Regions from separate parts of the Bradyrhizobium sp. USDA 3311 genome, predicted to be linked through region 2. Evidence: riboswitches for the same ligand, from Rfam matches in the RefSeq annotation. Region 2 holds a riboswitch; each other region holds the start of a gene.
What was found. A riboswitch is a leader RNA that binds a small molecule or an ion and turns the genes downstream of it on or off. The one in region 2 is predicted to bind cobalamin.
Positions count from the first base shown of each region.

Region 1: linked by a shared signal. The riboswitch ahead of metE (5-methyltetrahydropteroyltriglutamate--homocysteine S-methyltransferase) and the one ahead of ACVWW6_RS35810 (TonB-dependent receptor) in region 2 are both predicted to bind cobalamin.
Region 3: linked by a shared signal. The riboswitch ahead of ACVWW6_RS02310 (ribonucleotide-diphosphate reductase subunit beta) and the one ahead of ACVWW6_RS35810 (TonB-dependent receptor) in region 2 are both predicted to bind cobalamin.

Region 1 is NZ_JBSSFI010000001.1:9,103,785-9,114,250, reverse strand. Features, by position in the region: partial or broken gene ACVWW6_RS43350 (branched-chain amino acid ABC transporter substrate-binding protein) at 141-399, shown strand; gene ACVWW6_RS43345 (8-amino-7-oxononanoate synthase) at 1,651-2,805, shown strand; gene ACVWW6_RS43340 (carbonic anhydrase) at 3,553-4,293, opposite strand; gene ACVWW6_RS43335 (thermonuclease family protein) at 4,304-5,014, opposite strand; gene ACVWW6_RS43330 (nodulate formation efficiency C protein) at 6,429-7,295, opposite strand; cobalamin riboswitch at 8,265-8,467, shown strand; gene metE (5-methyltetrahydropteroyltriglutamate--homocysteine S-methyltransferase) at 8,569-10,466, shown strand, end outside.
Region 2 is NZ_JBSSFI010000001.1:7,457,259-7,467,724, forward strand. Features, by position in the region: gene ACVWW6_RS35775 (ABC transporter substrate-binding protein) at 1-814, shown strand, start outside; gene ACVWW6_RS35780 (ABC transporter permease) at 834-1,697, shown strand; gene ACVWW6_RS35785 (ABC transporter permease) at 1,697-2,512, shown strand; gene ACVWW6_RS35790 (hydroxyisourate hydrolase) at 2,513-2,848, opposite strand; gene ACVWW6_RS35795 (MFS transporter) at 2,875-4,065, shown strand; gene ACVWW6_RS35800 (amidase) at 4,046-5,413, shown strand; partial or broken gene ACVWW6_RS35805 (PepSY domain-containing protein) at 5,569-6,990, opposite strand; gene ACVWW6_RS35810 (TonB-dependent receptor) at 7,003-9,351, opposite strand; cobalamin riboswitch at 9,465-9,666, opposite strand; gene ACVWW6_RS35815 (histidine phosphatase family protein) at 9,739-10,311, shown strand; gene cobT (nicotinate-nucleotide--dimethylbenzimidazole phosphoribosyltransferase) at 10,318-10,466, opposite strand, start outside.
Region 3 is NZ_JBSSFI010000001.1:487,350-497,815, forward strand. Features, by position in the region: gene ACVWW6_RS02305 (hypothetical protein) at 374-1,126, shown strand; gene ACVWW6_RS02310 (ribonucleotide-diphosphate reductase subunit beta) at 1,698-2,678, opposite strand; cobalamin riboswitch at 2,775-2,947, opposite strand; gene ACVWW6_RS02315 (class I SAM-dependent methyltransferase) at 3,279-4,217, opposite strand; gene ACVWW6_RS02320 (hypothetical protein) at 5,023-5,226, shown strand; gene ACVWW6_RS02325 (DUF1521 domain-containing protein) at 5,926-7,419, opposite strand; gene ACVWW6_RS02330 (hypothetical protein) at 8,183-8,488, shown strand; gene ACVWW6_RS02335 (hypothetical protein) at 8,531-8,722, shown strand; gene ACVWW6_RS02340 (SctD/MshK family protein) at 8,840-9,733, shown strand; gene ACVWW6_RS02345 (hypothetical protein) at 9,767-10,300, shown strand; gene ACVWW6_RS02350 (tetratricopeptide repeat protein) at 10,304-10,466, shown strand, end outside.

The DNA.
Region 1 (10,466 bases), 1.6 Mb from region 2:
AAGATGGAATGTCAATCGGAACACAGTGACCTATCCGGGGCGATCGTGCCCGAACCTCGCACGTCTTGCTCACTTCGCGCTTGGGCCGCGTTCACCCCAACACTTTCAAAGAATGCTGGTTTGACTACACGCACCACTGGTTGACATCGCTCAAGCTGATCGGCTTTGCACTTGGAGCAGCGATTGCGCCGTCCACCGCGGCATGTTGGAGGATATCACCATCGCCGTCGCTAGATCGATAGCAGGGAGCGAGTCCGCCTTCGGGCGACAAATGAAGAACGGCAGAGATGGCGGCGGAGCAGATTAACGCTTCCCGCGGCGTACTCGGCAAGACGCTCGCCCTCGACATCGTATGGCTGCGATCCCAAGGAGGCGCGATCGGTAGCGGAGAAGGTCGCCAGATTGTCGCGGTTTGGGCCAACAGCCATCCGGTAGAGCGACTGAACTCCCGTGCGTCTCCCGGCTGCTAAGCGCAACACGACCTGATCGGGCTCCATTGTCAGGTGTGCTGGTGCAAATAGCGAAAATATTGTACTAAAGGGACGGACGCGCGCCCGTCTTGCGATTGGGTGCGATCTCGAGCGGCGCGCATGCGGGATTGTGGTGAGAACAGCCACACCTTCGACGATCTCATCGATGTGAGTCGCATCCTTGGGCGAACGAGACGATGTAACTTAGCATGGATGCGAAGCTGGTGTCGCAAATCTGTCAGATCACTATCGTGAGATTGGCCGCATCGCAATGCTGGTGCGGCTGCCGTGACGCGCGGCAAGACGGCCGGTGGTTCGGCATACCGAAACTGGAGATCTTCTCAGTTCGCTCCCGTACGCACCGTACGCTTCTGAGACGATCAGACCACTCTCGCTGAGAGAGTGTGCGTTTGTCCGGTCAGTACGAAGGTTGCGCGCGCCTGCCGAAGCGCAATCTGCCAAATAAGCATGCGGGGAGGAATCGCCCGCACCGCACCGGTTCCTTCCTTCGGCGCCTTTGGAAAGGCCCTTAGGGGCAAAGAACTGGGGCGCAGGTGTCTCCGCGTGGCGCTGGCATCAAGGTGTGCAGTGGCGGCATCACCGGCATGGGCGAGCGTGTCGAGGGTGACCTAGGTATGCTGGTTCTGCCTAACCGTCATTCCTCTGGAATGGCGTCAAGCATGTGCCGTTTGGTGGCGTTGAGGAGTGCGCTTGGTCGCGACATGCACCCCAACAGGAGACTTGTTTTCCGGGCGGCAGCAAATAACGGATGGCACCGGCTGCGCCCGGCTTCGCCAGCGCGCGTTCGATCTTCCTACAAATGTGTCGCGCGCCGGTGACACGAGCAAGTTTGTGCGACGAAGGCTCGACCGCGCGCTGTCGCGGGGGGCGGGATCGTTGATCAACGGACACGCTGTGACCTGCCAAAATCGAAACCGAAGCGCTGTCACATACGTAATCGAAGCACTCCTGTCGCCAATCATGGTGGCGATTAATGGGCGCGCGACTGGCTGCAGTTATGAGTCCTTCGGGGCGGGAAAAACGTGCAGGCCGCGCATCGTGCTGGTTGATGGGAGACAGTTACGTCCGACCGGCTGAAAAAGTGCACGGCGGATCCTTCATCTTCTTTTTGTAGCCATCACAGTCGTTTCACGATTGATGGCATTGGGCGGATTGATCAATGTACCCAACCTATATAGGCAAGCTTAACAGCTATGCCGCGGCCCTGGAAGCCTTGAGACGAGGCGATCGACTGCGCGGCCTAATGCCACGCGCAGGAACCGATTTTGCTTCGAACGATTATCTGGCCCTGGCGAGCGCGCCGCGTATGAAAAAGGCTTTGTTCACCGCGCTTGAGGGCGGCACGCCGATCGGAGCTGGTGGGTCACGGCTGCTGCGCGGCAATTGCGAGGAGCACGAAGCTCTCGAAGCCGAGGCGGCGCAGTTCTTCCGATCGGAGACAGCGCTGTTCTTTGGCGGCGGTTATATCGCAAACTTCGCTGTTCTGACGACGCTGCCGCAGCGGGGCGATCTGCTCGTTCTCGATTCGCTCGTGCACGCCAGCATTCATGAAGCCGCGCGAGCGGGTCGAGCCGAGTTTCGGATAAGCGCCCACAATGATCTACAGTCGGTTGCAGATACGATTAGCGACTGGCGCGCCAAGGGCGGAATGGGGCGCATCTGGATCGTGGTGGAGAGCCTCTACAGTATGGACGGTGACTTCGCGCCGCTTAAAGATCTGGTCGCAATGGCCGAGCGCTACGAGGCGTTCCTGGTCGTGGACGAGGCTCATGCCACAGGCGTTTACGGCGAGCAGGGCCGGGGGCTCACCGCTTCCTATGAGAGGCGCGAAGATCTGGTGGTGATCCACACTTGCGAGAAGGCGCTGGGCGCGGCGGGCGCGCTCGTCACTGCTTCCGGCGTATTGCGCGACTTCATGGTCAATCGGTGCCGTCCATTTGTGTTCGCCACCGCGGCATCACCCCTTATGGCTGTCGCGGTGCGAGAAGCACTCTTGATCCTGCAGGAGGAACCCGAGCGGCAGCAACGCCTTATCGATCTGATCGACTTTACACATCGTCAGCTCGTTGTGTGCGGGCGCCCGAGCCGTTCGAACTCTCAGATCATTCCTTACGTCGTGGGTGACAACGGCCGCGCGATGCGGCTCGCCTCTGCACTACAGGCGCGCGGCTTTGATATCCGCGGGATACGGCCGCCAACAGTGCCTGTGGGAACGGCAAGGTTGCGGATCTCGCTGACGCTTAACGTCGGGCAAGTTGATGTATCCGACATGATTGATGCGTTGGTCGAAGAGACTTGGGGCGACGTGCGATGACGGCGCGAGCCGCGATCATGGGGCTGATGTCCGCATCGGCAAAGCGATTTTCAAAGGTGCGCGTCGGCGCGCGAAGATGCTCCATTTCGATGCGCACTTCAAATCGCAATGACAAGCCCGGCCTGCGCAGAACCAGGAACGCTCTTTGGATGGCACGTCGAGGCGTTCCCAAGCAGATGCAACGAGGCTGCTTTTCCGAGACTGGCGGTCTCCAAAAATCTGATGCAGGAGAGATCGTCCGATGCCGACGCGAGTAGCAATTTTCTTTACATCGGCCGGCTGGGCAGTGGTCGTGGTCGTAATCCTGCTCTATGTGATCTTCGGCCCTGACTGAGGCTGGTGATTATAAGCAGAACCATAGGTGACTTGCCGGATCGCGGGTGAGGGTCTGCCGGAATTGTCGCGTGTCCTGAGGCCGAGAGCTCAGCCCCAGCGCATGCCTCGCACCGCAATCTGCCTCTTGAACCACCTCTGTGGGCTTGGCGGATCAACGTGAAGGTATGGATGCTGTCGGCCGCGGTATGAGTGTTTCTTGGTGCTGGTCTCGCATTGCCAACATGAGTACGTAGAATACGAGGAGAATTAAGAGGCCGCGCATACCAAAGGTCTTCCCGAAGCTATGACATTTGTGGAGCGAATTGTATTCGGTGCATTTGATGCAGCCGATGGACGAGTGATTACGTAGAACTCGACCGAAGCCCGGTATCAGGCGGCAAACGACTAGCCGGCCGCCCGAAGGTGCCAGCGTTAGCTCAGCAAATCGACCCTGCCGGTGTCGAGCCGATACAGGCCCCCGACGATCTTCAGTCTGTTCTGCTCAACTGCCGCGTTCAGAATCGGGCCCGCCGATTTGAGTTTGTTGACATTATCGATTACATTTTGTCGGGTTGCATTGGCGAACGTGTCACCGGTTTGCTGGCGAGATGCCGTTACCGCAGGCGCAAGCGCAGCGACGAGGGATGAAATGTGCCCCGGCGGTGGCTTATCGTGGTGGAGCGACTTGACCGTGGTGTCTATCGCACCGCAATGATCGTGACCAAGTACCAGGATCAGCGGCGTGTTCAGCACGGCGACCGCATATTCCACACTGGCGAGCGTGTCATCGTTGACGAAGTTGCCGGCGAGACGGCAGACAAACATATCACCAAGTCCGCTGCCGAAGACAAGTTCAGGCGCCACGCGAGAATCGGCGCAGCTCAGAACCGCCGCATAAGGATTTTGCCCATCGACCAAGACTTGGCGCTCGCGTTTGAAATCGTCGCCTCGTGAAGTGCCCTGGACATAGCGATCGTTCCCTTCCATCAGCCGCTTCAGCGCAGCATCCGGCGAGAGCAGGCTATCTGGCTTCGGCGGCGCTTTTGCTTCCTTCGCATCGACAATGTTGGCAAGCCGCAGGCAACTCGCCGAAACAGCGAACAGCAACAGCGAGCGGCGCGAAGGCGCGATCTTGGTCGGATAGGACATATTCGGAGAACGGCCTGCATGCATGTGCTTCACCTCATCGCACGGCTTTATGCCACCCGGTGGCTTCAGCTTCCGCTTCGCTGCAGAGCCAGCGGTCACCAGGCATCTTCGTTATGTCGATTTGTTCGTAACTGAGTTGTCCGGGCAGGTGATAAATGCGCTCGCCGTTGCGGTCCACGGTGCCTTTTATCAGACACTCGGGCGAGGGCGGGTCCGATAACAGAGTGGAACCGAGCAGGAGTTCCCGAGCGTTGATCGGAACCGAGCTCGCACCGACGATGATCGTCGACTTGTTGCGGCGACGCCAGTCCCAAGGCGCGATGAACGCCCCCGACCACAGCCCCACATCGGCTGTGCTCGCCACCAACTCATAGATGGCGTAGTTAGGGTTAGATCGACCCGACGAAAGTGCCCAGCCCGAGCGTACCATCCAGGCGTTCACATTCTCGCCTTCAATGAAGCAAGTGCCGAGTGACCTCCTGTACTCATCAACTCCTGTGGTATGACAATCCCACGTTCGTCCTTTTGAATGTTTGATAAGCTCGTCGCGAGCCGCTACGCCGCAAGCCCATTTCCGGCCGTGGGCGTCGACGCAAATCTGATCAGTCGCAGGAGCTTCGATGCCTAAGAGCCGTATTTTGGTTTGCTCGATCTCGATCGTATTGCCGTCGAGGATGCGCGGAGCGTCGCTGAGTTTCGCCGCGCAAGCCGGAGATGTCATGACGGCGAGCAATGCGACCATCATTCGGCGGTGTTTCATCCCGACACTAACCTTTCGTTCTTGGTCCATGTTCACGCACGATCCGGCGCCGCCACATTCGACTGCTTGACCGCACCATGTCCGTTATTGGGCCAGCATCGTTCGACGGTGCTTTATGAAAGCTTGGTCGTGATTTCCAACCTACGACCTGACGCAGCGTGAGGTTCAAGCGATTTCTTACGGTGTGCGTGTCTCGGTATCCTTCGAGGCTCGCCGGTCTCTCTCAGTCGGCGCGCACTGCACCCTGACGACCTGAGGAGGAGATCCCCATCGCTCGAAGATGCAGGAGAAAGCCGGACCTCGGAACGCTGTTTCTCACGCGCTTGAACAAAAGCGCCTGTGAATTTTCGGCGTTCGAGCGCAAGTCAGTCGTGGAGGAGCGACCTTGCTACGCTTCGTGCCAACCTGCATCGGCAGACAGAAGGCTGCCGACGGTTTCGACGACGGTGATGACAGTTCGTCGTAAAATTCTTGTCGCGAAAAGACCGATGTAGAAATATGGTCTCGCTTCCTCTGACCGGTTTGGACAAAGGCGCCAAGGAGTTCAGCTCACCCCTCGCTGCGTAAATGAGTCGGAATCTCGTTGCGCAAACCCTGCAAAACCTGGAGCTCTCTTTCGTACAGCCAGCCGGATGGTCGTTGATACCGATCACATTATGGCTTTTCGCTCCTCCGAGCTCCACATAATCGTACGTGGTGCTGCCGCACCGTTCGTATAATCGGACCGGATTGTTCATGACCCAGGCTGCCCGATGGGCGGCCGCTCTTTCGTGGTACTGACCGCATATTGACGCGCCACGCGGACCAACTGCCGCTTTTCTTGAGAAGCAAGCATCATCGATCGTCGACGCTCGATCGGGCCGTGCTCTATGCTCGCCCAGCAGATCAGCTGATCCGACCGGGCCCTCGTACAAAATGGCCGGCTTCATCGGGCGACGGCAGGACATTGCCCTCCTTGAACGTGAATTTGAAGTTCACCGTGTATCGTTGATCATCCGTACGGGCGGCGTCCCATCGGCAAATCAACCCATATCGAACAGGCCTCGCTGGGGCAGCCCGTCATCTGCCGCCCGTAGCCCACCAGGCGGCGAACGATAGCTCCGTTCTTTTGTGCGACGAGTGCCTGACCGTCCTTCTTGTAGGCCCTGGAACGAGTGACTTCAACATCGTGAGCGGCGCCACGGCACGACCGTGTCGTTCGTGAACGCTGTCGTTGTCAAAATCGAGCCCGCGAACGGGTCAGGGAAATAGGTTCTGCGCGCGCTCCGATCACGGGCCGAAGGCTCGCGACTGTTGCGAAGGCGTAAACACCGCGACTTTGGAGCGCATATGTTTTGCAGTTGCACTGAGGCGCTCGGCGCCCAAAGAGCTGCGGCGCGATCCTGCTCTGCGCGACTATTTACCGAGGCCCGTCGCGCCCGTCTAACTCTTCCCATTCCTTTGGCTCTATGCGATCGAACCAGGAGCCGGGAGGGAACGCCGCGATACGCTTGGCAAAGAAGGATTGCGGCTCCCAATCGTATCCTTCGCTCTTCTCGAAAATGATGACCCCGTTGTGAGTAAAAAAGCGGGGCCCGGGGATATTACAGTTCACCAAAAGCAGAACGCGCCACAGACCCCCTTTCTCGGTCGGCTTATCATTCGGCTTCGGCAAGTAGTCCACTCCAACAGGTTCGACGATAGTGCAGCGGCCTTGCCGCAGAAGATTGCCGAGCGGACCTCGCGTGGTCGTGACAAAGTTGAAGTTGGCCAGGTCATGCAGAAAGCGATGATTTGCGTCCCTTTCGCCATCCGCGACTTCACTGGCGATCAACGAGAGCGCCAGGGCGCGCCAGCCCAATTCCATCGGCTTTGCATAGGTCGACGCAAGTTGAATCGTTCCGTCGAATGCGATCTTCCAGGTGATAACGTACTGTTCGTCTGATTTATTGTCCCGGTGCCTGGTCCAGGAAACGAAAACATATTCATCTCGGTCAAATCCTTCAGCAACGCCCCACGTTCGAGGGACGAACTGTGCGACCTTCGAGACGTTGGAGAGAATGTGTTCTATCGTCTCACCGTTTTGCGCTCGCCACGTGGACTTGACTCTTTCGACGAGGGCGCTTTCGTTGGCACGAACACTGTTGCTCGTCGCAGCCAGTCCGACCAGGCAGATCAGCGATGGACCAAGACAAAACCATAGCGCGCGTCTTCCAGACATTTTCTTCACAACCGTCGGCCTATCTGGTTTTTCATCAACACGTCTTTCAAAGCGGGCAACCTTCAACCTGTTATGCGCGAGCGCAATAAGTTAGCGTCGACGCGACGGGGCGACCGATGGTGTCCCGCGCGAGCAGGCGCTCCCCTCTATGTCACGCGCCGCTAACTTCAGTCGCCAGCGACAGCCCGGATTTGCTGTGCTGGACATGCCCAGCAGGAGGGCCTGGGCATGCCGATGACTTGCATTCTTCGTGCCAGGTAACAGACGGAAATTCTTACCGGTTTTGTGTCTTCTTTGTCGACTTTCCGACTTGCACACGTTTCGATCGTTCCATTCAGCCTATCCATCGCGGCTTACCCATCCTCGTCCCGCACCGGGTATTCGACGGCGCAGGGGAACGCTTCGGTGCCAAGTTCCTGATGAGAATTCGGAGCACGTTTGCCGCCATTGAACCGTTTGGTTCGGTTGCAGGAATGTGGGCTTTCGATCTCTGCCATGCCTTTGGGCGCTTGTGGCCACGGGGCCGCGGCGCGTTTGGCGCTCCTTTCGCGATATGCGGCGGCTCCGGAAGTCGAGAGCAGCCTCAGTCAGCTGCGGTTTGCACTCGATGGCCAACGACGCCAAGCCGATCTTTACGCCGAGCATTTGGAGTCTGGCTCGCACCGCAAATCAACATGCTCGCCGGTATGTTGCTGACTTTCGCCAGGTGTCTTAGGCCTATTCAATACGGATCCTGTTGGTCGAGAAGGCGGTTGGATGGCGGACGTGCTCGATGAACCGCTGGGAAGCCGGGACTCGCATCAAATGCGTTCTGCTCGAGGCAGCAGTCCCGACCGCGCAAGCCGCATTTGCCCCTTCCACCGATCTGGCGTGCGGCCCCACGCGCACGCAGCTCCGATGGTCATTCCGACATCGCTGATTGGAGAGCGCTTCTACATCGTGGTCAACGAAAGAGATGCACGTCATTCCCGTAGCAGATGTCGCAGCGTTAGCTTGAGATATAATCTGAGAGGTTGACGGAAGAGTTCTCTTGCCGATAATCCAACTCGTCGAGGTTCTCCGGTTTGCATTTGATCCGGAGCTAAGAGGGAAGCCGGTGAAAATGCCGGCGCTGCCCCCGCAACTGTGAGCGGCGAGCCGCTGTCCAACGATGTCACTGAAGCCTGCGCGGCTTCGGGAAGGCCGGACAGCAGCGATGACCCGCGAGCCAGGAGACCTGCCCCGACATCTATTCGTCCGCGGGCGGGGTGTCCCGGTGGTGCGCTAAGCAGCCGTCGCACGCGCGACTTCCCCTGCCTGCGTCCGCCATGGCCTTTGCCCCCAACATGGGGTTAACGCTATGTCTCTTCTCTCCCTTCCGGTTGCCACGCTCGGAACGCCACGCATGGGTCCAAGGCGCGAGCTCAAACGCGCTCTCGAAAGCTATTGGGCCGGAAAAAGCAGCGAACAGCAGTTGCTCGAGGACGCAGCTGGCCTGCGTGCCGCGAACTGGGCTCGTCAGAATTCTATCGGCGTCACGGTGATTCCATCGAACGATTTCTCGCTGTATGACCAGGTGCTCGACACAAGTGTCATGGTTGGCGCCATCCCGGGCATCTACGCCTCGAAAGCCGAGTCCGTTTCGCTCAAGACGTACTTCGCCATGGCCCGCGGTTCACAATGCGACGACCAGGATGCGAGTTGCGGTCACGGACCGCGCGGATTTGGCGCACCCGCGCAGGAGATGACCAAGTGGTTCGACACCAACTACCACTACATGGTCCCCGAGTTTCACGGGGGACAGACTTTCAGACTGTGCTCTCGCAAGCCGATCGAGGAGTATGAGGAAGCTAAGGCCCTTGGCTTCCAGACCCGCCCTGTCCTGATCGGGCCGGTCACATTCCTAAAGCTCGGCAAGAGTGCCGATCCTGCGTTCCAGCCACTCTCGCTACTGGACGATCTGATACCGGTCTATATCGAGGTCCTGCAGGAATTGGCCAAACGCGGGGCAAAGTGGGTTCAGTTCGACGAGCCCTGCCTGGTTCTTGATCTGGGCGAGGTGGCGCGAAAATCCTTGCTACATGCTTATAACCGGCTCGCGAAGGAGGGGCCGGCCATCAAGATCATGGTTGCCAGCTATTTCGGCGACCTAGGCGACAATCTGGACACCGCCTTGAGCCTTCCAGTTGCCGGACTGCACCTCGATCTGGTTCGAGCGCCAGAGTTATTGGATCAGATCATCGCTGGCGGCCGAAGTGATCTTGTCATGTCTCTCGGTGTCATCGACGGCCGGAATGTATGGCGGTCGAATTTGTCGTCGCTCCGGCAGCGGCTGGAACCCGCGATTGCGAAGCTTGGCAAGGATCGTGTACAGATCGCCCCATCCTGTTCGCTGCTTCATGTGCCGGTCGATGTTGAACTCGAGACCGGACTCGCTTCCGACGTCAAGCGTTGGCTTGCTTTCTCGGTTCAGAAGATGCGTGAGCTTGCAACCCTGGCGCGGGCACTCGCAGGCGACCAGAATGCTGCGCTAGCTCTTGCCGAGTCGGAATGTGCCGCGACTGTCCGCCGGACTTCCCCGAAAATCCGTGATGCCAATGTCGCTGTCCGGATGAGAGCGATCGACCAGACCATGCGCCGGCGCGCCAGCCCATTTGCCCGTCGTGCCGAGATCCAAAGCAATCGTTTCGGACTACCGGCTTTCCCTACCACGACGATCGGATCGTTTCCGCAGAGCACAGAGGTCCGGAATGCCCGTGCAGCGCATGCACGAGGCGCGATGAGCGACGAGCAATACGACCGGTTCCTCAAGGAGGAGACTGCGCGCGCCGTACGTTGGCAGGAGGATATCGGTCTTGACGTCCTCGTGCATGGCGAATTTGAGCGCAATGACATGGTGCAGTACTTCGGCGAGCACCTCGCCGGCTTCGCATTTACCACGAACGGATGGGTGCAATCCTACGGCTCGCGCTGCGTCAGGCCACCGATCCTGTTTGGCGATGTCTTGCGGTCGAAGCCGATCACCGTGGAGTGGTGGCGCTACGCGCAATCACTAACCAGGAAGCCGATGAAGGCGATGTTGACCGGACCGGTGACGATCTTGAACTGGTCCTTTGTTCGCGATGATATTCCCAGAAGCGAGATCTGCCGCCAGATTGCGCTCGCGATCCGAGACGAAGTCCGCGATCTCGAGAACGCTGGTGCGACCATGATCCAGATCGACGAAGCTGCACTCCGCGAAGGATTGCCGTTGCGTCG
Region 2 (10,466 bases):
CGCCAAGGCCAATCCGCCGATCGACGTCATGCTGCACGATCCCGGCCCCGCCCTCGTCGCGATCGGCCAGGACCTGGTCGAGCCCTATCCGGTCGAGAAGAGCGCCTCTTACAAGGACCTGATCGCCGAGGCGCAGGAGCCGATGGGCCCCGCCCCGTTCTTCCAGGTCGTCGGCCTCACCTACAATCCGGAAGCCGTCAAGACGCCGCCGACCTCCTGGGCCGATCTCTGGAAGCCGGAGTTCAAGGGCCGCGTCGGCATCACCAATCTCAACTCGACGCTCGGCACCGGATGGCTGGTCGAGATCGCCAAGATGCGCGGCGGCTCGGAAGCCAATGTCGATCCCGGCTTCAAGGCGCTGGAGGAGTTGAAGCCCAATCTCGCCGCGGTCGCCGCCAATCCCGGCGCGCTCGCGACCCTGTTCCAGCAAGGCCAGATCGACATCTCACCCGGCAATTTCAACGCCATCCAGATCCTGAAGGCGCGCGGCGTGCCGGTCGAGTTCGTGGCCCCGAAGGAAGGCGCCATCGCCTTCAAGACCACGATCCATATCGTCAAGAACTCGCCCAACCGCGAGCTCGCCTTCAAGCTGATCGAGGCCGCGCTGACGCCCGAGGTGCAGACCACGCTGATGAACCCGCCCTACCTGATCGTGCCCACCAACTCCAAGGTGACGATGGGCGGCGAGATCGCGCGCGTGCTCGCCAAGGACACCGCCGAGCTGAAGCAGAAGTTCGTGTTCCAGGACTGGAAGAAGATCAACGAGCAGCGCTCGGCCTGGATCGAGCGTTTCAACCGCGAGATCAAGATCTAAGAGCTCCAAGGACCTGACGATGGGCGCAGCACCGACATCACGGGACGTGACCTCCTACGGGATGGGATTGGCAGTGCCGCTGGCGCTGTTCTTCCTGGTCTTCTTCGTGGCGCCGCTGCTGCAACTGCTCTGGCTCTCGCTGCACAACGACACGGCCGGGCTCCATTGGGGGCTCGGCCAGTACCTGCACTTCCTCACCGATCCCTTCAGCCTCGGGGTGCTCGGCTCGACGCTGCTGTTAGGCGCGGAGGTGACGGCCGTCTGCCTCGTGCTCGGCTTTCCCATCGCCTGGCTCTATCAGCGGGTCGGGCCAAAGCTCCAGACCATCATCATTCTGATCGTGCTGCTGCCGCTGCTGACCAGCGTCGTGGTCCGCACCTTCGCCTGGATTGTCATCCTCGGCCGCCAGGGCATCATCAACGCGACGCTGCAATCGCTCGGCATCATCAATACGCCCTTGAAGCTGCTCTACACCCAGTTCGGCGTCGTGATCGCGCTGGCGCAGGTGCAGATGCCGCTGATGACATTGCCGCTGATCACCGCGCTCGGCCGCATCGATCCCAATCTCGACGATGCCTCCTGCTCGCTCGGCGCCGGGAGCTGGCGCACCTTCTTCAGGATCGTGCTGCCGCTGTCCTTGCCGGGCGTCATCGCCGGCTGCACGCTGACCTATGCCGCCGCGATCACGGCGTTCATCACCCAGTCGCTGATCGGCGGCGGACAGATGCTGTTCATGCCGATGTATCTTTATCAGCAGGCTTCCACGCTGCAGAACTGGCCCTTTGCATCCGCGATCTCGATCATCTTCCTGCTCGCCGTGCTCGCGGTCGTCTCCGTCTTCACCACGCTCGGCCGCCTGTCGCGCGGCTACGGAGGCGCGTGATGAGCGGTCGCAAGCGCACCCTGGAGGCGATCAGCTTCGAGCTGGCCATGACCGTGATCGCTGTCATCGCGCTGATCATCATCATCGCGCCGTCGCTGGTGGTGCTGATCGTCTCCTTCACCAGCGGCTTCTCGCTGCGCTTCCCGCCGCCGGGTTACTCGCTGCGCTGGTACGCCGAACTGTGGGAGGCCTGGCAGCTTCACTTCGCGGCGAAGAACAGCCTCATCGTCGCGCTGTGGGCGACGGGCCTGTCCGTCGTCCTCGGCGTTGCCGCCGCGCTTGCGATCTCGCGCTCGCGGACGCTGTCGGCACGACTGCTCGATTCCCTGTTCATGTCGCCGCTGGTGCTGCCGGCGCTTGCCTTCGGGCTTGCCGCCCTGATGCTGTTCTCACTGGTCGGCCTGCCGGTCTCGCCGCTGACGCTGGTGATCGGCCACACCGTGGTGTGCGTGCCCTACGTCGTGCGCAATACGGTCGCAGCGCTCGCCCAGCTCGAGCCGACCTTGCTGGAGAGCTCGGCGGTGCTGGGGGCGAGCCGGCTCTACACGTTCCGCCGGATCGTGCTGCCGCTGATCCGGCCGGGCATCATCGCGGGTGCCTTCATCGCCTTCATGTCGTCGTTCGACAATGTGCCGGTGTCGCTGTTCCTGCGCGACGCCGCCACCGACATGCTGCCGATCCGGATGTGGCAAGACCTTGAGGGCAAGCTGGATGTGACCATCGCTGCCCTGTCGGGCGTGCTGATCATTGCGACCGTCGCGCTGGTTGCCGTCATGGAGCGCGTCACGGGCCTGTCGCGGCGGCTGACGAACTGATCAGGCGCCGCGGAACAGCGAATAACCCCAGCGCGTAAATTTCAGCGGCAGGTGAAAATGCTCGTCAACGTTCTTGATGCGGAAGCGGAACGGCGTCACCGTGAGAAAACCGTCGCTGTCGCCAAAGAACTCGCCGAGATGAAACAGGACCTCGTACTCGCCGGCCGTCACACCGGCGCCTTGCGCTATGGGGTGATCCAGCACGCCATTGGCGCCGAGCCGCCCGTCGGCGATGCGGGAGGAGTCGGGATCGATCCGCCAGATCTCGACGCGCAGCCCCTGCGCGGGACGCCCGCTCGCCACATCGACCGCGTGAATGGAAATACCGCCTGCCATCATGTCCCTCCCCTGAGCGTGCCGCCATGGTAGACGGAAACGCCGCCGCTCGGCCAGCACTGCTGCCAGCCCTGGGCGCGATGACCTGGCTCCAGGCGCTGGTCGCGCTCGCCTTGTTCGCGCCCGGCGTGGTCGCGCCGCGCGCCCATATCGAGGTCTGGCAGCTCTCGATGTTCTCCTGCGCGGTGTTCGCCGTCGGTATCCCCGCCTCGTTCTGGGGCGGCGGCTTCATCGCGCGGGTTGGCTCGCTGCGGATCGCGAGCCTCTGCGCGGCGGCCATCGTCGTCAGCATGGCACTGGCTTCGCTCGGATCGAGCGCCGCCCTGCTCGCCGCGGGCCTCTGCCTCGGCCTTGCCATGGGCTCCGAGACGCCGGCAAGCGCAGCGCTGCTGGCGCGGCTGGTGACCGCCGAGCGCCGCGCCTTCGTCTTCTCGGTGCGCCAGACCGGCAACCAGATCGGCGCGGTCTGCGGCTCGCTGGCCCTGCCCGCGATCGCCATCGCGTTCGGGCCGGCCTGGTGCTATGCGGCCGTTGCTGCCCTGGCGCTGTTCGCGATCGCGCTGTTCGAGTGGCTGCGGCCGGCCTACGCCGGCAAGCTCGTCCCGCCCCCAAAGCTCGATCTGCGCGCGCGGCTGGCACTGGTGACCGCGGACCGGCGGATCGCGATGCTGGCGCTGGCATCGATGCCGTTCAGCGCGATGCAGGTGTCGCTCAACACCGTCTTCGTCACGCTCGGCACCCGCGAGCTTGGCCTTGGCCATATCGAGGCCGGCATGGCGCTCGCCTGCGCGCAAGCCGGCGGCCTCGTCGGCCGGCTTGGCTGGGGCTACGTCGCCATGCGCCTCGACGCCCCCCGCGCCGTGCTCATCGTCATCGGCCTCGGCATGGCCTTCTGCGCCGCACTGCTCGGCCTCGACGGCGGATCGCTCAGCCGCACCTGGCAGTTCGCAGTTGCGGCGCTGTTCGGCCTGACGGCGTCGGGCTGGAACGGCGTCTTCATCGCCGAGATCGCGCGCCTCGCCCCGCAGGACCGGATCGGCGAGACCACCGGCGCGGTGCTGACCGCGTCCTATGCGGGCCTGCTGGCGGCGCCGGCCGTGGTGTCGATCCTGGACGGTGTGGCCGGCCTTGGCGCGGCGTTCTTCGCCTTGGCCTGTCTTGCCCTCTGCGGCACATTGGCGCTGATGTGGGGAGGCCATGACAAAACCGACGCATAGTGCGCGCGAGATCGCAGCCGCCGTCACCGCCGGGCGGATGACCGCCGTCGACACGGCGAAGGCCGCCCTTGGCCGCATAGACGCCGCCAAGGCCTTGAACGCAGTGGTCACGACCGATCCCGCACGCACGCTGGCCGACGCGGCGGCGGTCGACGATCGCCTGCGTGCCGGCGAGACAATGCCGCTGGCCGGCGTCCCCATCCTCGTCAAGGACAACATCTGGGCCAGCGGCTGGCGCATCACGCAGGGCTCGCGCCTGTTCGCCGATTTCATCGCGCCACAGGATGCAATTGCGATCGAGCGCCTGCGCAAGGCCGGCGCGGTCATCGTCGGCATTGGCGCAACCTCCGAATTCGCCAGCAAGGGCGTCACGACATCGCCGCTGTTCGGCCCGACGCGGCATCCCCTGGATCCCGCGTTGACGCCGGGCGGCTCTTCGGGTGGACCCGCCACCGCCGTCGCAGCCGGCCTCGTGCCCCTCGCGATCGGCACCGATGCGGGCGGCTCCAGCCGCAGGCCGCCGGCCCATGTGGGCGTCGCCGGCTTCAAGCCGTCCTATGGCGCGATCCCCTATGGGCCCGGTTTCGCCGAGCCGTTCTTCGGCCTGTCGGTCATCGCGCCGATCGCCGCCGATGTTGCCGATATCGCGCTGGCGTTCGAAGCCATGGCCGGCGCCGATCCGCGCGATCCGGATGCAGCCGGCATTGCGCAAGAAGCCGAGGACATCGCCGGCCTTCGCATCGCCTTCTCACCGCGGCTCGGGCTCGACGTTGCGGTCGATGACGTTGTCGCCAACGGGCTCGTTTCCGCAGTCGCGCGTCTCTCCGCCGCAGGCCTCAGCATCGCGCTGCGCGATCCCACCTGGCCGGCAGGTGCGGCGGAAGAGGCCCTCATGCCGCTTCAGCACGCTGGCCTTGCCGCGCTCCATGGAGACGCTTTTCGCAAGGACCCGACTGTCTTCGACCCTGACATCGCCAGGCAGATCGAGCGAGGGCTGTCCTGGTCAGGCGCGGACGTCGCGGGTGCGCTGGTCGCGAGCGCCGCGATCGCCAATGCATTCGCGGCCTTCTTCGCCGAGGTCGATCTGCTGCTGACGCCGACAGTCCCCTGTGTCGCCTGGCCGTTCACCCAGCTCGGACCCGACATGATCGGCGGCCGCGCGGCGAGCCCGCGCGCGCATGCGGTGTTCACGCCGTTCGTCAATCACGCCCGCCTGCCGGCGATCTCGCTTCCCTGCGGCACCGACGCCCGCGGGCTTCCATTCGGTCTCCAGATCATCGCCCGGCGCGGCCAGGACCGCACGCTGCTGCGCGCCGCCCGGCAGATCGAGGCGCAGTTGCGGGCGTAGCTTTGCGAGATCGCGACGATTTCGGAATAGTCGCAATATACCCCTGTTTTGCCCGACGGGTCAAATCGCGCCGATGCCTGCGTAAGCCGTTGATTCCACTATCACCGGCTACTGTGCATGGGGTTGTTTTCGCACTTTTTGTTTGATCGGGCGTCCTAGCTGGCGAAAGACAGACGCAACCGCCGCCAGCCGATGACGATGCCGGTGATGGAGAACACCAGTCCGAGCGCGCAAAGGCCCACGATCAGGACATCGCGCAAACGCGGATGCGCCAGCAGGACTGGAAAGTCGAGCGTGTGGAGCGCGCTGTAGAACCAGCGATAGGCTCGCCGCGACGCATCCAGCCTTTGCAGCACGCGGCCATCGGCGCTGTCGATGTCGAACCAGAGGCCGCCGCAGCGGGAACGATAGACGGGTGCACCGGGGACGACGGACCGCGCGGGATAATCGTCGCTATCCGCGAGGATGGACGGCGCATTGCAGGCCGTCGCAAGCCTCGTCACCATGCTCCCGATCACCCGCGCACTGACGACCGGCGCCTCCTCGCTGTCGGGCCCAACCACAACCTGTTTCTCGAGACCAATCCGCTCGCGTCGATAGAGGCTGCCGTCAACGGCAAACCATTCGACCTCTCGGGCCGAGGGCGATATTCGCTTCCGTTCCGCCGATGGGGCGGTCGTCCAGTCCGGCGGTGCATCGATCACGCCGGCTTCGGCCGGGGTCAGCTGCCCTCGCGAGAACAGCCGGCCGTGATCCATGGAGAGCCATCCACTGAAGATCCACGTCAGCACGAAGACGGTCGCCACGAGGCCGATGATATGATGAAGGGCGTGCCAGCCGCGATAAGGCGAGGAGATCCGGTATCCTCGCATCCTGGAACGCACGATTCCGAGCACTGCACCCAGCATGGCTGCAATCAGCGCCAACAGCGACAGCGTCCAGACCACGCCGTCCCACAGCGCCCAGTTGCTTCTCAGGACCGTCGGATAAATCCAGTGCAGGACGCTGCCGACGAGGTTCCAGCCGCGCTCGCTTCGCGTCGTATCCAGCACAACCTCGCCGGTGCGCGACGAGACGTAGAGCTCCGTTCCGGCCGCGTCGCCGAGCGTTGCGCGAAACAAGGGCCGGTGACGATCAAAGCCGTTCGGCACGCTCCACTGGTCGTAGTCCGCCTGCGCAACGACAGCCGCATGCGCGGCATCGAGCCCGCGTTGGCGCGCATGCACCTGCGCGATGGCGAGCGCGGCCTCGGGCGACCGCACCGATGCATCCTGCCCGTCTGTCGCGCGAACCGCGCGAAGGTGCGAGGACCCCGACACGACGTAGACCGGCCCGTCGCTCCGCTGAATCAGGCGCAGGCGCGTGGCATCGGCGATGCCGCTCGCAGCCACGGCATCGGCAACGCCGATCCTCACCTCCGTACGATCCACCGGCGCGAGACCGGCAATCCGCTCCGCTTCCGTCAGCGATGGAAACGGAACGAAGTGCATCACGATTCCCGTCGCGAACTACATCGCGAACAGCAGGCAGAACGCGATCCCGAGCCAGCGATGCAGCAGGACGATCGCGCCCATCATGTGGTCAGCGCCCTACCATTTGAATGCGGCCGAGAGTTCATAGGTTCGCGGCGCGCCCAGCAGGATCTGGTCGGGATAGAACGGATCGCCCCAGATCGCGTAGCGCTTGTCCGCGATGTTGCGCACCCGGAAGGTCAGGCGGGCCTGGTCGACCGCATTGAAGACCGCCTTGGGGATGTCGACGAAGGCATAGACGTCGGCGACGGTATACGCCTTCATCGTCACCGTGTTGGCATCGGTATTGTAGCGGTCGCCGACATGACGGCCGGTGATGCCGACTTCGACCGGCCACGGCGTGAAGAAGCGGTACGAGGCGCCAGCATTGGCAACGATGCGCGGCACGTTCGGCGGCGTGTTGCCCGAGAACGATCCGCCGACGAAATTGTAGTCGGCATAGCGGGCATCGACATAAGCGATGTTGCCCCACAGCCGAAGGGGCTCGATCGGCCGCACCGAGGCGGCGAGCTCGACGCCCTTCGACTCCTGCCGTCCCGCAATATTGAGCGCCTGCCCGCCGGCCGCCGCATAGACGTTCTTGCGCAGGATGTCGTAGGCCGAGAACGACCACTCCGCCCGGTTGTCCCAGAACAGGTGCTTGACGCCGGTCTCGTAGGTCCGCGCGGTCGTGAGGTCCAGCGGCTGGGTCGGCAGCAGCAGGAAGATGTTGTTGGCGGAGATATCAGCGCCGGTCGCGTACTGGCTGAAGAAGGTGAGGCCCGGAACGGCCTCCCAGGTGTAGCCGATGCGGCCGGTGACGGGCGCCCAGTCCTTCGTGAACGGAAAGCCCGCGTTCACCAGACCGTTCTCGTCGGTCGAGTTGCGGTCGAGCCCGATATGCTCGACGCGCAGCCCGCCGATCAGCGCGAAGGTCCGCGTCAGCTTCAGCCGGTCCTCGAACGACAGCGCCTCGTTGTCGATGCGCGCGGTCTGCTGCTTGGTCGCGAGCAGTCCGTAATAGCCACGATCGAAATCGACCAGCGGAACATAGTCGTTCGGGAATTTCGCCGCGCCTGGCCTGACGAAGTCGAGATAGCTCGACGACAGCGTCGTGACCAGCCGGTTGTCGAAGCCTGCGATGTTCGTGTCCCAGATCAGGTCGGTGATATTGCCGACAAGGCGCTGGCTGTGCGCGACATAGAAGCGCTCGCGATACACTTGGTTTTTCGTGGAATCGAACGCCTCGATCTCGTTGTTGAACCACGACCGCTCCGCGCCGTAACCATAGGCCTGACTCTTCAGCGTCAGGTCCGGCGCCAGTTTCAGCTCGAAGCCGCCGCGCAACCAGACCTCTTGCGCTACGTTTCGGTTGTCGAGAACGTTGTAGTTGGTGTTGAAGGTGCGGTCGTCGATCGTGACGGCCCCGAGGTCGGTCCTGTTGAAGTAGGTGCCGGAAACAATCCCCGTCGTCGCATGCGAGCCGCTGAAAGCGATCGGCACCAGCGGCGCGCCCCAATAGGCCTTCCCGCGATCCTCGCGGTACTCGATCGCACCCCAGACCTTGAGGCTGTCGGAGATGCGGTAGTTGAGCTGGCCGGACACGTCGAGCGTCTTGGTGTTGGTGTCGTCGACAAAGCCGTTGAGCGAGGAGCGGCTGATGTCGAAGCGGTAGTCGAGGCCCTGAACGTTGGTGCTGCCGCCCGAGCCGTAATGCGCGCGGAACGAGTTCAGGGAGTCGTACGAGAAGTCCGCCTCGTTGCGGATCGCTCCGGTGTGCGGCTGCTTGGTGACGAGGTTGATCGAGCCGCCGGCGGCGCCCTCGCCCGAGATCAGCGAGGCCGGGCCCTTCAGGAATTCGACGGCCTCCAGATTGGCGGTGTCCATGATCCGCGAGGTCATGTTCTGCGGGCCGATCTTGATGCCGTTGTAGAGCGTGTTGATCTGGCTGTTGGTGAAGCCGCGCATCGAGAAGCCCGCCGGCTCCCCCGGCGCGTCGCCGGAGGTGACGCCGACTGCGCCCTGCGCCACCTCGGACACGGTGCGATAGCCCTGCTCGCGCATGGTCTCGGCCGAGATCACCTCGACGGTCGCGGGCGTCTCGCGCACGGTGAGGCCGAGACGCGAGGCGCTCTCGGCCACCGCATTGCTGTTGAGCGGCGTTGGCGCCGCTTCGCCTGGCACGGCGGGCTTGGGCGCCGCCGATGCGGCCGCTGGCCTGCGCGGCGTCGCGCGGCGCGCACTCTGCGCGTCCCGGGCAGCCGGCTTGGCCGGCTTGCGGGACTGGGCGGGCGACACCTCGACAGGCGGCAGCGGTTCGCGGACCTGCTGCGCCTGCGCGGCGGGCAGATCGGCGACTGTAAACGACGTGAGAGCAGCAGAGGCGAGCGGGAAACGGCGCGACCGTACAATACGGATAGAAGACACAGCGGGACCTCGGTATGACGTCAGTGGCACGTCACAGCGAACGAGGTCTCACCTTTGGCCTTTCAGCCGTCCGATGAAGCCGAATGTCTGTACTCCCCGACCGACATCTTCGCGTGTGACCACGGCTGACGGCAGGTCTCCTGGCTCGCGGGTCGTCACCACTTCGTCGCCTTCCCGGGACCGAGGACCCAGTGGCTTCTGACGAAGGATTATCCGCTTACAGTTGCGGGGGCAGCCGCGGCATTGGGGAAACATCCCCGCACCGCATTCCCTTTTCATCCCCTCTCGGGGGAAACCGTCGCGAGCATCTAGGATTACGATCGAGACAGAGTCAATGTGGCAGTTGCGGCGTTATTGCCACAGCGACCAACTTCCTTGGAGATAGGCATGGAAGGCGAGACCTTCCTCTGGCTGATACGCCATGCACCCGTCGACGGCGTCGCGGGGACGATTCACGCGCAGGACGCGCCTGCCGATCTCGGCGATCGCGCGCAACTGGAAGCGTTGCGCCAGCGCCTGCCGTGGGACTCTGCGAGCTATGCCAGCCCGTCGCGGCGCACGGTCGAGACGGCGCGCGCATTGGGGCTCGAACCGGAGCTGATGGGCAACTTCAGCGAACAGGATTTCGGCGACTGGACCGGCCGGCGGCATGACGAACTCGCCGCAATGGGCGGCGAAGTCTACGCGCAATTCTGGAGCGACCCTGCGCACCTGAGACCACCGGGCGGCGAAAGCTTCGAAGATCAGGTCGCGCGCGTCCGCCTGGGCCTGTCACGGATCGGCGCCGGGCCAGCAACGCTCGTCGTGCATTCCGGCACGATCCGCGCCGCACTGTGCATCGCGCTGGATCTTGCGCCGCAAGCTGCCCTGCGCTTCGTGATCGATCCGCTGTCGCTCACCAGGATCGACCGGCTCGCGACCGGCTGGCGCGTCGTGTCGGTCAATCAGCGCGTGGTGTGAGCCGGATCAGGCCGGGCGATCCGGCACATTGGCCTGCGCGAAGGTCGCCATGCCGTTGTGAAGCGCACAGGCCGATCGCACCAGCGGCAGCGCGATGGCGGCGCCCGATCCCTCGCCGAGCCTGAGATCGAGGCTGATCAGCGGCTGCACGTTCA
Region 3 (10,466 bases), 7.0 Mb from region 2:
CCATCAGATCGTCCGCTTCTCGAAAGCTAAAGGTGCCTAGCATGAGCGCGCGATGTCTAGACGGCCAGCTCATGGAGACAGCCGCGGATGTATGCATTAGGCACGGGATGCTCGAGCGGAAGGTGCTTAGCGCCATCTTTAAACGTAGCGCGAGGCCTTAGCAATGCGAGCCTTCGAGCACGTGCTTCGGAGCTAGTACGGGGGAGATTTTGCATAGCTCGAAGTGCTCCATCATTTGAAAGGAGGAACGGGGTGGATTTCAATGCAGTCGGCTCGGCGACTACGAGCCCAGAGCCCGACACACCGCGACCGACGACGGACACCACCGGCTTTGAGCGGCAGCTCAGCAACACACAGGCTAGTGCTCCGCCAGATGGAGCTGCTCCTCCAGTGCTGCAGGGGGGAGGCTTATTCGCCATATCTGGACGCTGGCCATCCCTATTCTCCATATCTGGATGCTGGGCAGCCCTATGCGCCATACCTGGATTTAGCGCTCCGCTATTTGCCAGACTTGGGTTGGCAGGATGATCTGTATACGCCCCCTGCGGCCGATGCCGAGCCAGAGCCGGAAAACCTCCCGCAACATCTCTCGCAGCAAACCATCGCTCAGGCCATCGAGGAACATCCTGGTTTCGATCAAGATCTGATATGGCAGAATGTGGAAGTCGACCCGTCGCATTCCGAGCAACCGCACGTGGAGGCATCGGAGGCAGAGCCATCGCATGCCGGACCATCGTGCGTCGCCCCATTGCGGCCTGAACCATCGCACGCCGGCCCCTCTCACGCCCCGCCATTGCAAGCGGGACCGCCTCAAGCTGGGCCTCCCGAAGCTGCACCGCCAGAGCTTTCCGAGTTCCGTATGCTGAACGGACATCTCGCCAAGGATTACTGGGTGTTCGCTGGTCAACCAGCCACAGGCGCTCAAATCGACATGCTGGAGCGCAGCGGAGTGAAGCCGAGCAAGCACGACCCAACGCAGGTTTTCACCATGCTCGGCGTGCCTCACACAGCCGAATGGAGAGAAGAGGGCTTCATTCGTCTCACACCGTCGCTAGACCCGACTCCTTGGCCCGAAGGTATGGAGGAAGACCGACCTGCAGACCCGGAAGATCCGCCCATTCACTAGCGGCTGTAGCCGAGCCACGGCAGGGTCATCTTCGAGGGCCGACAGAGCGACCTTGCCGACGAGCACCTGATGAAGGCGACCGGGCCGGCGGCTATTCCGCGGCCAAGCTCCTCTTTGAGGGACATTTCAGAATTGCAATGGTCACGGCAGCGTCCAATCAAAGGCCGACCGACCCGATTAAGCCAAAGTTCGATATGGATGAGATCATTGTTCATATGGACGCGCTAGAAACAAACGCGCTGGCGCTAAAGAGGACAAAGTCGGTATAGCGCGTCCAGCGACATCCCGCGGGGATTCTAGAAGATCGCGGGACGGTCATGTCCTCGACGACAAAGGTGAGAGTGCGTTCTGAAATAGGATAGGCGCGTTCTGACCGCGCAGGTCCAACATTCGAACTGCTTGCCCCGCCTGCCGCTTGTCCTGCCCTGTTGGCAGACGTGAGCACCCACAATGCAAGGACGCGAGCGATTGATAATATTGGCGTGACTGCAACGGCTCGCCCTCATGGGTCAACTATCACATCTTCGGTAGGCTGGATTAATGTCACTGGTCGAGCTTTGCTCCGCAAGCATCAGCGGACTTCTGCGAAAGTACGAGCATTATCAGGATCGCGCTCCAACAAAACGCTGTTGCGGTCGTCCTGCATACGGCCGAAAGCCGCCCACCCCCTCTTCGCCATCCCAGCTGCCGCGGCTCGCCCCTTGGAGTACTCCGTAGCGCGCTGTTCGAAGAAATTGGCGTGCTCGACCCCATTCAGGATCTCGACCAGCCATGGCAACGGATGCGGCCGGAGCTGGGTAAACCCGCTCTCTCTGGCCTCGAAGAAGCCGAAGACCGGGGTAATTCCGAGCTGGGTCAGTCGCCAATCCGCGACATAGCGGACATAAGCGTGGATCTGCTCAGCCCGCATGCCCTCGATTTTGCCGAGGCCGAAGGCGAGATCAACGAAGTTTTCCTCCAGCTTCACCATGGTCTTGGCGACGTCGATGATGTCGTTACGGACGGAGCGCGTCACCACGCCGGTTTCGCGGTGCCATTCGTGAAATAGCTTGATGATCCCTTCGCAGTGGAGACTCTCGTCGCGCACAGACCAGCTTACGATCTGTCCCATGCCATTCATCTTGTTGTGGCGCGGAAAATTGAGCAGCATGGCAAAGCTCGCGAACAACGCCATGCCTTCTGTGAAGGCGCCGAACATCGCAAGGGTGCGAGCGACGTCAGCCACGGTATGGACGCCGAACTCGTGCATGTAGTCCGCTTTGGCGCGCATCTGCGCATAGTCGCGGAATGCCTCGAACTCGGTCTTGGGCATGCCGAGTGTCTTGAGCAGCAGCGCATAAGCGTCAATGTGGACGGTCTCCATGTTGGTGAACGTCGCCATCATCATCTGCACGGTGAGCGGTTGGAAGATCGGGATGTAGCGCTTGAGATAGTTGTCGCCGACCTCGATGTCCGACTGATTGAAGAAACGGAATATCTGGGCGAGCAGCGCGCGCTCGTTGGCGGTGACGCGGTCCGACGCCCAGTCCTTGAGATCGGCGCCGAGCGGCACCTCCTCGCCCATCCGATGGGTCTGCTGCTGCCGCTTCCAGAAGTCGTAAGCGATCGACGTCATAGGTGCCGGTCGAGTCGAGGAGGCCGACCCGTCCCTTTCCGATCAGCGAGCGTGGATCGACTGACGAGAGATCGATCACTGACATGAACCGATCGCCGCTCACAGTTGCGGGGGCAGCCCCGGAGCAGCCGTTCGGCGCACCGGGTTCCCTCTTAGCTTCGGTCCCACAAAATAAAGGACAGAAGACCGAGACAGATCCACATCTAGGCGGCACCCGACGAGATTCGTCAAGCCTTCCGTTGCGGGAGATCAAGCTCCCGAGGGCAAAAGGACACCGTCAAGCTAACGAATGGAGCGGCCGAGAACTAGAACACCAGCACGTTTATCGCTCGCGCTATAGCCTCCCGCTCGAAAGTGATCGGTCCCGCGTGGGCTATATTCCTGGTTTTTACTTCGGCTTGCGCATGGTCGAGCCAGAGGTCCATCCCTCCGAAATATCATCGGCTGCGGCGCTCTGTTGGCCAGAATGGCTTCGTTCTCGACCTCCTGATCCAGCCCAGAACGGGGCTGGCGCGCAGCGTAGCGGCTTCTGACCTGTCATGGCTCTAGCGCGACCTGCAAGCCCTCGGTGCCTTCAACATGAACGTAACGGGGGCCGATCGGCCGCCCCCTGCCGCTGGCGACCGTGACAATGTTTTCCAGAGGAGTGGCGCGCGCATCGGCCTCAGGGCGAGACAAGATCAGATCGGCGTGAAACAGCCCTTCTGATTCAAGGCCGGTCGCATCAACGCCAAGAGCCGCCAAGCTGGCCAAACAACCTTCAAACTCTTCAGCATCGCGAAAGCGGCGCTGGATAAATGTCGCGCCGTAAAGACGTTCCGTCACAAGGCCACGGTTCGCGAAGGTCGAGGCCAAAGACTCAAATGGAAACATTCGTAGCACGAAGGAGATGATCCATGGACATCTCTCGGTCGCATCGAGAATTTTTCTGAACGTCTTCTCGGTAATATAGCCGATGCAACCCGTCGACATGATAACATCCGCAGAGCGGAGAATTTGCGCGCTGTCTGTCGATAGCGCGTCTTTTTCAAGGTCAGCGACAATGCCCTGGTCCAGGAGGCCAACGTTTGTTGCATAGCTAATCGCCGGCGCCGACACGTCCAAGCCGATAAACCGCGCCAACCCGACATCGGGCCAAGCCGCATAAAAATTGCGATCGAGGCGCACCAGTGTCTCAGAACTGATCGCCCTCATTTCGCGCCGAGCGTAGCGGTGACGCAGGCCCCCGAAGGTCAGTGGAAAGCGATGCACTGCTGCGTTGATGCCGTATGAACATCCAATATCAAGAACGACAGGCTTAAGACCGGTTGCGGAAGCTTTCGCTGCCAGAATTTGTCGCACGACCGGCTCAGCCACGTCCGGGATCATATAATCCAAGTCGCCCAGGACAGAGAAGTATGCCCTTGGATCATCCAAAGCATAAATGTCATCAAAGATCGCTTTAGACCGATTGATACACGAAAACTCTGTTCGCACCCAAATGTCTCCCATCTCATTTTGCAACCCGGTCGCCGGCTGCTACTTCCAAGTACTTGATGACCTATCCCAGAAGTTTGGCGAGGTGCAACCCCATCGCGTCTTTTTTTGGCTCGCATCGTGAGACAGAGGGCGGGCCTCCTTATTGCAGCGTACGAGAAGACAAATTGGCGCCAAAAGCGATCCTCAGAGTCGCGGCACTTTTGTGGGAGCTCGAAGACCTATTGAACTTCGAACGGCAGCGACTGCGATAATTACGGGCTAAGCGCGCAGGCTTTCGTAGCCCCATCAACGTGATACGCTTGCGCACGCGCCGGAAAAATCGTTCTGCAGGGTTAGAAAGAATCAAGATCAGCCGCGCCGCGTCTTCGCAATCTAGGTGCTTGACATTCAGAACCGCGAACAAGAACGGCAAGCGCGAGGTCGATTTCGTCACATCTGCTGCATCTTGCCATGGACAGTTGGCTTGGGAGATCTGTCCTTCGATTGCCTGCTGGACCGCATCGCGGCGGTTGAACGTGGCGACTTTTATGATGCAACAGAATTTCGCCGAGCCGGAATTTAATATTCGCTCACCAAGGGCTTGCCCCCGGACGGTCTTTTCGCTGACAGATGCCCAGCCGATCCACCTTTCGTGTCGTCCAGCACAGTCCTTTGCACATCGACATTCCACGAGGCAAATCAACTCAACATCAGTGATCGCAGAATTTATCAGAGACGCGATCTTCGTCAGCTTCTCGCAAGCTGCCCCTGCTATCAGAGAGCAGGTCATCTCGCGGCGACGCCGCTATGTGAGTGTTACGACATGGACGCAGGCGCCGCCGATATCGCAGCGACAAGGCCAGAGGCTGGCGCAGACCCCGACACCGCGGCGAACGGCGGCAACCGCTCGCCTGCGGCATTGTTGCAGCAAGCTTTCGAGAAGGCGCTCGTTTCCATCGCCACGCAAGTCATAAGCGACTCCCAGTCGGATATGGATGATGCCATGAGCGAGCTGGATGAGGGGTGAGGCGGGATGGGGATACATCGGGCCCGCTGTTTAAAACGAGCCCGATTGGACGAAGCAAGTGGGACTTGGTACCTGCAGCAAGCCAGACGCGCCTTCAGCGATGCTCCAAATGGCTTGCCGAGCGGGTCCACAAATCGGTGTGCACCCGGCTCTCTCGGCAAACGCTGCTGCGACTTTTGGTCTTCCGCAGCGGCAGACCTGCACAGCAAGGCCGAAGCTCCACCGGCAAGCTCCTTGCTATCCCGCCCAAGGATGACGATACGAGCGCTCTCAGCTCGGGGTAATGAACGATAGCACGCAAGCCGTGCAACATTTCCCGCATTCGAGGATCGATTGCGCTCGCCAGGCTGTCCTTGTTCAGATCCGCGGCTGACCGCGAACCTGTCTGCTAGAGAGATCTCAAGGACTTTTCCTGAGGGCCAGCATCGTTGGCGCTCAGAGCGTGAGGGCTCTCCTGCGTATGCAACTCGTGCGCCTTCGCCACAGCATTGGAAGATGTTGCCAGTACTTTGTCCTGCCGTCACGGGCTGCTGTTGGCCCGGTTGGGGCCAAAGCTTTGACTGCGCGATCGTCGGACGCGAGCAGCGATTCTGGATTCATAGGCGGCAGCACCTGCTATTCTCATCGTCGCTTGCCGAACATGAGAAGCGGGCGCTAGCGCCGCCCGCTTCACAATTTGTCCAATTGATGGACTCGGCCTCACGCAACCCGCCGCAACATCATTTCCCGCATCATGGTCTTGAAATCCGGCGGCGCGTCCGGGTTCTCATTGTGGTCGATGACCGACTGCGTCACCCTGCGTCCGGAGTTGTCAACCCATCCCTGATTTTGCTCGTGGATTGTCTGAGCTCCATCAGATGTCAGCTGATCAAGGGTTCGGCCGGCATTGGATTGGGTCACCTTCAGATTGTTCTTTCCATCCTTATCATCACCGAGTCCCTCGACAACCATCGCATTGTCGCCGTTGGTGATGGTCAGCTTTGAGGAAATGGTTTTGCCTTTACCAAAATCGACCGTGTCTACGGTAATCTTCGTGCCGTCATCGAGCTCGAAGCTCATGCCTTTCTTGAAGTCGAAGTCATCCTTGCCGTCGCCATTCGCATCGACGTGAGGATCGCCGTGGATCTTCGTGACATGGCCGGTCTGATTGTTGCGAACGGTCCAGGTGCCGTCTTTCTCATCGGCCGTGATCGTATACTTATCACCAAGGTTAATCGTCGCCTTGCCGTCCTTCACCTCATGCGACCAAACTGGCGCCGGCTGAGGCGACTGCCCAGGAGTCGGAGCGACCGCAACCGGCACCATCGCGAGGGGCGGCGGCGGAGGCGGAACGAAGAAGACGGGGCTCGCACAGCCTGACGGCGGACTTGCATACTGGTAGTTGCCCGGTCCGCGCCCCCGTTCACCCGCATTGATACTCGCCTGATTTACCGCGCGTCCGGCGCCATCGACCCAACCCTGGCCGCTCTCATAGATTGTCTGAGCACCATCGGCTGTCAACTCATCAAGGGTCATTCCAGCATTGGACTGCGTCACCCTCAGGTTGTTTTTGCCATCCTTAGCGTCGCCGAGCCCCTCCACAACCATCGCGTTGTGGCCATTTGTAATGGTAAGCTTTGAGGAGATGGCCTCACCATTGCCGTAGTCGACGTTATTGACGGTAATTTTCGTGCCATCGTCGAGCTGGAACGTCATATCTTTCTTAAAATCGAAGTCGTCCTTGCCGTCTCCGTCGGCGTCGACGTGGGGGTCGCCATGGATCTTCGTGACATGGCCGGTCTGGTTGTTGCGAACTGTCCAGGTGCCATCCTTCTCGTCCGCCGTAATCGCATACTTGTCGCCGAGATTGATCGTGGCCTTGCCATCCTTGACCTCATGCGTCCACACCGGATCCACAGGAGGCTCAGAGCTCTGATTCGGCTGACCCACCAGCATGGTGGGAGGGGGCGGCGCCATCATGTACGCCTGGGTAGTAACGACGGCTGGAGCCACGGCGACGGGAACAACACTTGTAACGACCGAACCGACCAGGGCTGGCGAAGCTACCGGTAGGTACTGATAGCTCACCGGGGCATACTGCCCCAACAAGGCGTTGAAAGCAGGAGCGACAACCGCGCCTTCCGGCACCACTCCGTTCATCGTCGAATCGAGCGCGCCGACCACGGGAAGACCGGCCACGGGAAGATACGGCATTTAGTTCACTCCTGTTGCATTGAAGAAAGCTGTAAACCTGCAAGCCTTACGCGCTAGTCAACCGAACACGCCCTTCAGACCTGCATGAGCACACCATTAGCCCACCCAAGCGCATATATGCCTGTCGTCACTAGCACCTGCGTCCCTGAAGAGGCCACTCCGTCCTCATACTCCGCAGTTATGGCACGAGCATATCGCACGCGCATTCAACGTCAGAAACGCTACCCGCAATACCTGTCGAAAAGCTGACGATAATAAACTATCGACGTCGCACTTGCTGCGATGACACCGATCGGGGTACAGCAATCCATAGACTTCAGATGCGATCTGTATGCGTGCGGGCCACTAGACGGTCAGCTTCCACAGCATCAGGGGCTCGCCAAACCTGCGCCCCCTCGGCATCCGCCAACGGCCAAAGCTGGGGACTGGATGACTCAACCAGTCACTCAAACTCGATCGCCTTATGACCAGTCGCGACGCTACACGCAACCGAAACGCCGCCGCTCGTTCCGCAAGAACGAACAATTCGCATGAACGCGCAGGCAAACGCGGTAACGCTATCCTTTCCGACGCGCCGAGCCATACGCGCGGCTAGACAAGCCTGGGCGAACCGATAAGTCGAGCAAGCGCTGGGCCGCCGCAACAGTCCCCTCGAACGTGTGACTCGTCAGCTTCTGGAAAGGTAGCGCCCCTAGCATGAGCACGCTGAACTCTAGGCGAGGAGTCGTCTATTGAGCGTAACAAGACAGCATAGGAGAAACTGATGATCGGAGAAATGATCGGAGGCGCCGCCGGCGGATGGCTTGGCGGCCCCGCCGGGGCGGCGATTGGTTCTGCCTTGGGCGGGACCGTCGACAAGGTCTTTGATAAGGTCGTCCTTAACCTGGAGCCCGAGAAGAGTGGCCCCGCTAAGGCCGCCGAGACCAAAGACGCCGGCGAAGAAAGCAGCGTACCGACCAAGCCGACTCTCGGCAAGAACCCCGAGCTGAACCTTAGCCTCAGCACGCTCGGGGGCGAGCCCATGTTTCTTTCCATTCCTGCCATCGTTTCGCCCGCCCGCGCGACGTAACAGGGCAAACTAGCAACATACGACAAAGAAAGGTGAATCGACATGGCAGTTAATAGTGTTGGCGGTAACGGTGGCGCGGCTGGCGCCCAGGCGACCGGGGATGCTGGCTTCCAGAATCAGATGGCTGAGTTCGAGCGTGTTAGCCATAAGGTTCAGGAGCAGGCTGTGGCAATGCGCAGAATCACGACCGAGCTCTCGTCCGAGAAGAAGATCGCCGACGAGCGCGTCCAGTAATTCTGCAAGACGGGTGGCTCACCGCGTCGCTCATCATGGCCGCGTTGTGAATGACGAACTCTGAATCAGCCGTACGGCACTGCCGTACGGCTTCTCTCGTTATTCAGGAGATTATCCGTGACCGAATCGATTTCCCTCGACTTTGAGGTGCTGTCGGGACTCTATACCGGGCTTAAGGGCAAGGCGGCGGCCGGGCACAGTATTGTCGGCAGCGGCCTCGATGCCGATATGATCTTCGTTGAACAAGGGCTCGAACCGCATCACCTTCGCATCATCCCACAGCGGGATTCGATCGAAGTGGAGGCGCTTGGTGCTGGTATCAGCGTAGACGGCCACGAAAGTATCACCTCAGGGGACCGCGTCAGTGTACCTCTTCCTGCGATCGTTCATGCTGGCGCGATGTCAATCCGCTGGTCGGCGCAGGATCTCCCGCAAGCTAGTCCCAGCAATCGCTCACGTGGCTTGATCGTGGCACTCAGTCTCCTCTTGCTCAGCTCTGTCGCGATTGGCACCGTCTCAACTATCTTCGCCCCTACCGACAGCGCGGGGGCGCTGAGTACTGATTCATTGCCGGCAGCCGAGGTTGCCGCCAAACCAACCATCAATCATTATGAAGCGAGCGACGCTGATGCAATCGCCGAATTGCTACGGCAGGAGGTCGAACGAGCGGGCCTTCTTGATGTCAAGATCGGGGCTGGCTCCGGCGTTGTCACTGCGGAAGGCACTGTTACGCCTAGCCTCATCACAAAATGGAAACAAATCCAGCAATGGTTCGATCATCAAACCAACGGCACTCCTACCCTTGTGAATGCAGTCACGGTCAAGGAGGAGAAGACGCCGTCTTCGATCGCTGTCCAAGCCGTTTGGCGTGGAAGCGAGCCCTATCTGCTTATCGGCGGCCAAAAGTATTTCGTGGGTGCGCTATTAAGCAATGGATGGACCGTCGATCGAATTGAGGATGGGCGAGTGCTGCTCAGCCGCAACGGCCGATTTGCTGCTTTGCCGTATTAGAGTGTCTACCCTGCAAGAAAGAAGGAGAAGTCGATGGCTAGGCTGCCCCAGCACGCTGTAGGGCCCGGCACCCCATCGCAGGGATTGGACGCGGGCCAGAACGCACCGGCTATCGGCTCGTCCTCCTCGCAAGCCGATATGGAAGTCGGAGTTGCTCATGCAGATGGGGGCACGAAACGGGCGTCGTGGCGAGACGCGCCCGCGCAGAATCTGCCAATTGAAGGCGCGAGCGAAGCCGCTCTCGAGGTCAACTCCATCAACGCCGTCTCGGGCGTCGCTCTGTTCGAGATGGGTGCCGGCGCAAATGAGATCGACCCACGCGTAGTACTGGCTTCGCTTTATGGGTCCAATCTCTCACACGGCCTACTCTCCTTCGTCATTCCACGTCTACGTCATCCGGACGTGCTGCGCGCGGACAAGCATGGTGTTCTTCTGGAGCGCCTAACCCAGACATTGGAGGCTACGCCAGACGACAAGACGGCTTGTGAGTGTCTGGCAATCCTGCAGCAGGAACTGCGCCGGCTGCTTCTGCTCCGGCAGAATCAAAACAGCATAATCAAGGGCTAAGCGATGGCCGAGCCTAATGTATTGCAGCATGTCCCCGCCACGTTGGCACCGGAAGCTTCCAAATCGGGCGATATCTTGTCGATCTCCGGGCCGGAGCGCGACCTGCTCTGCGCCCTCTCCTATGTCCACCTCGCGTGCGGGCAGAGTGCACAGAGTCTGGCTCTGC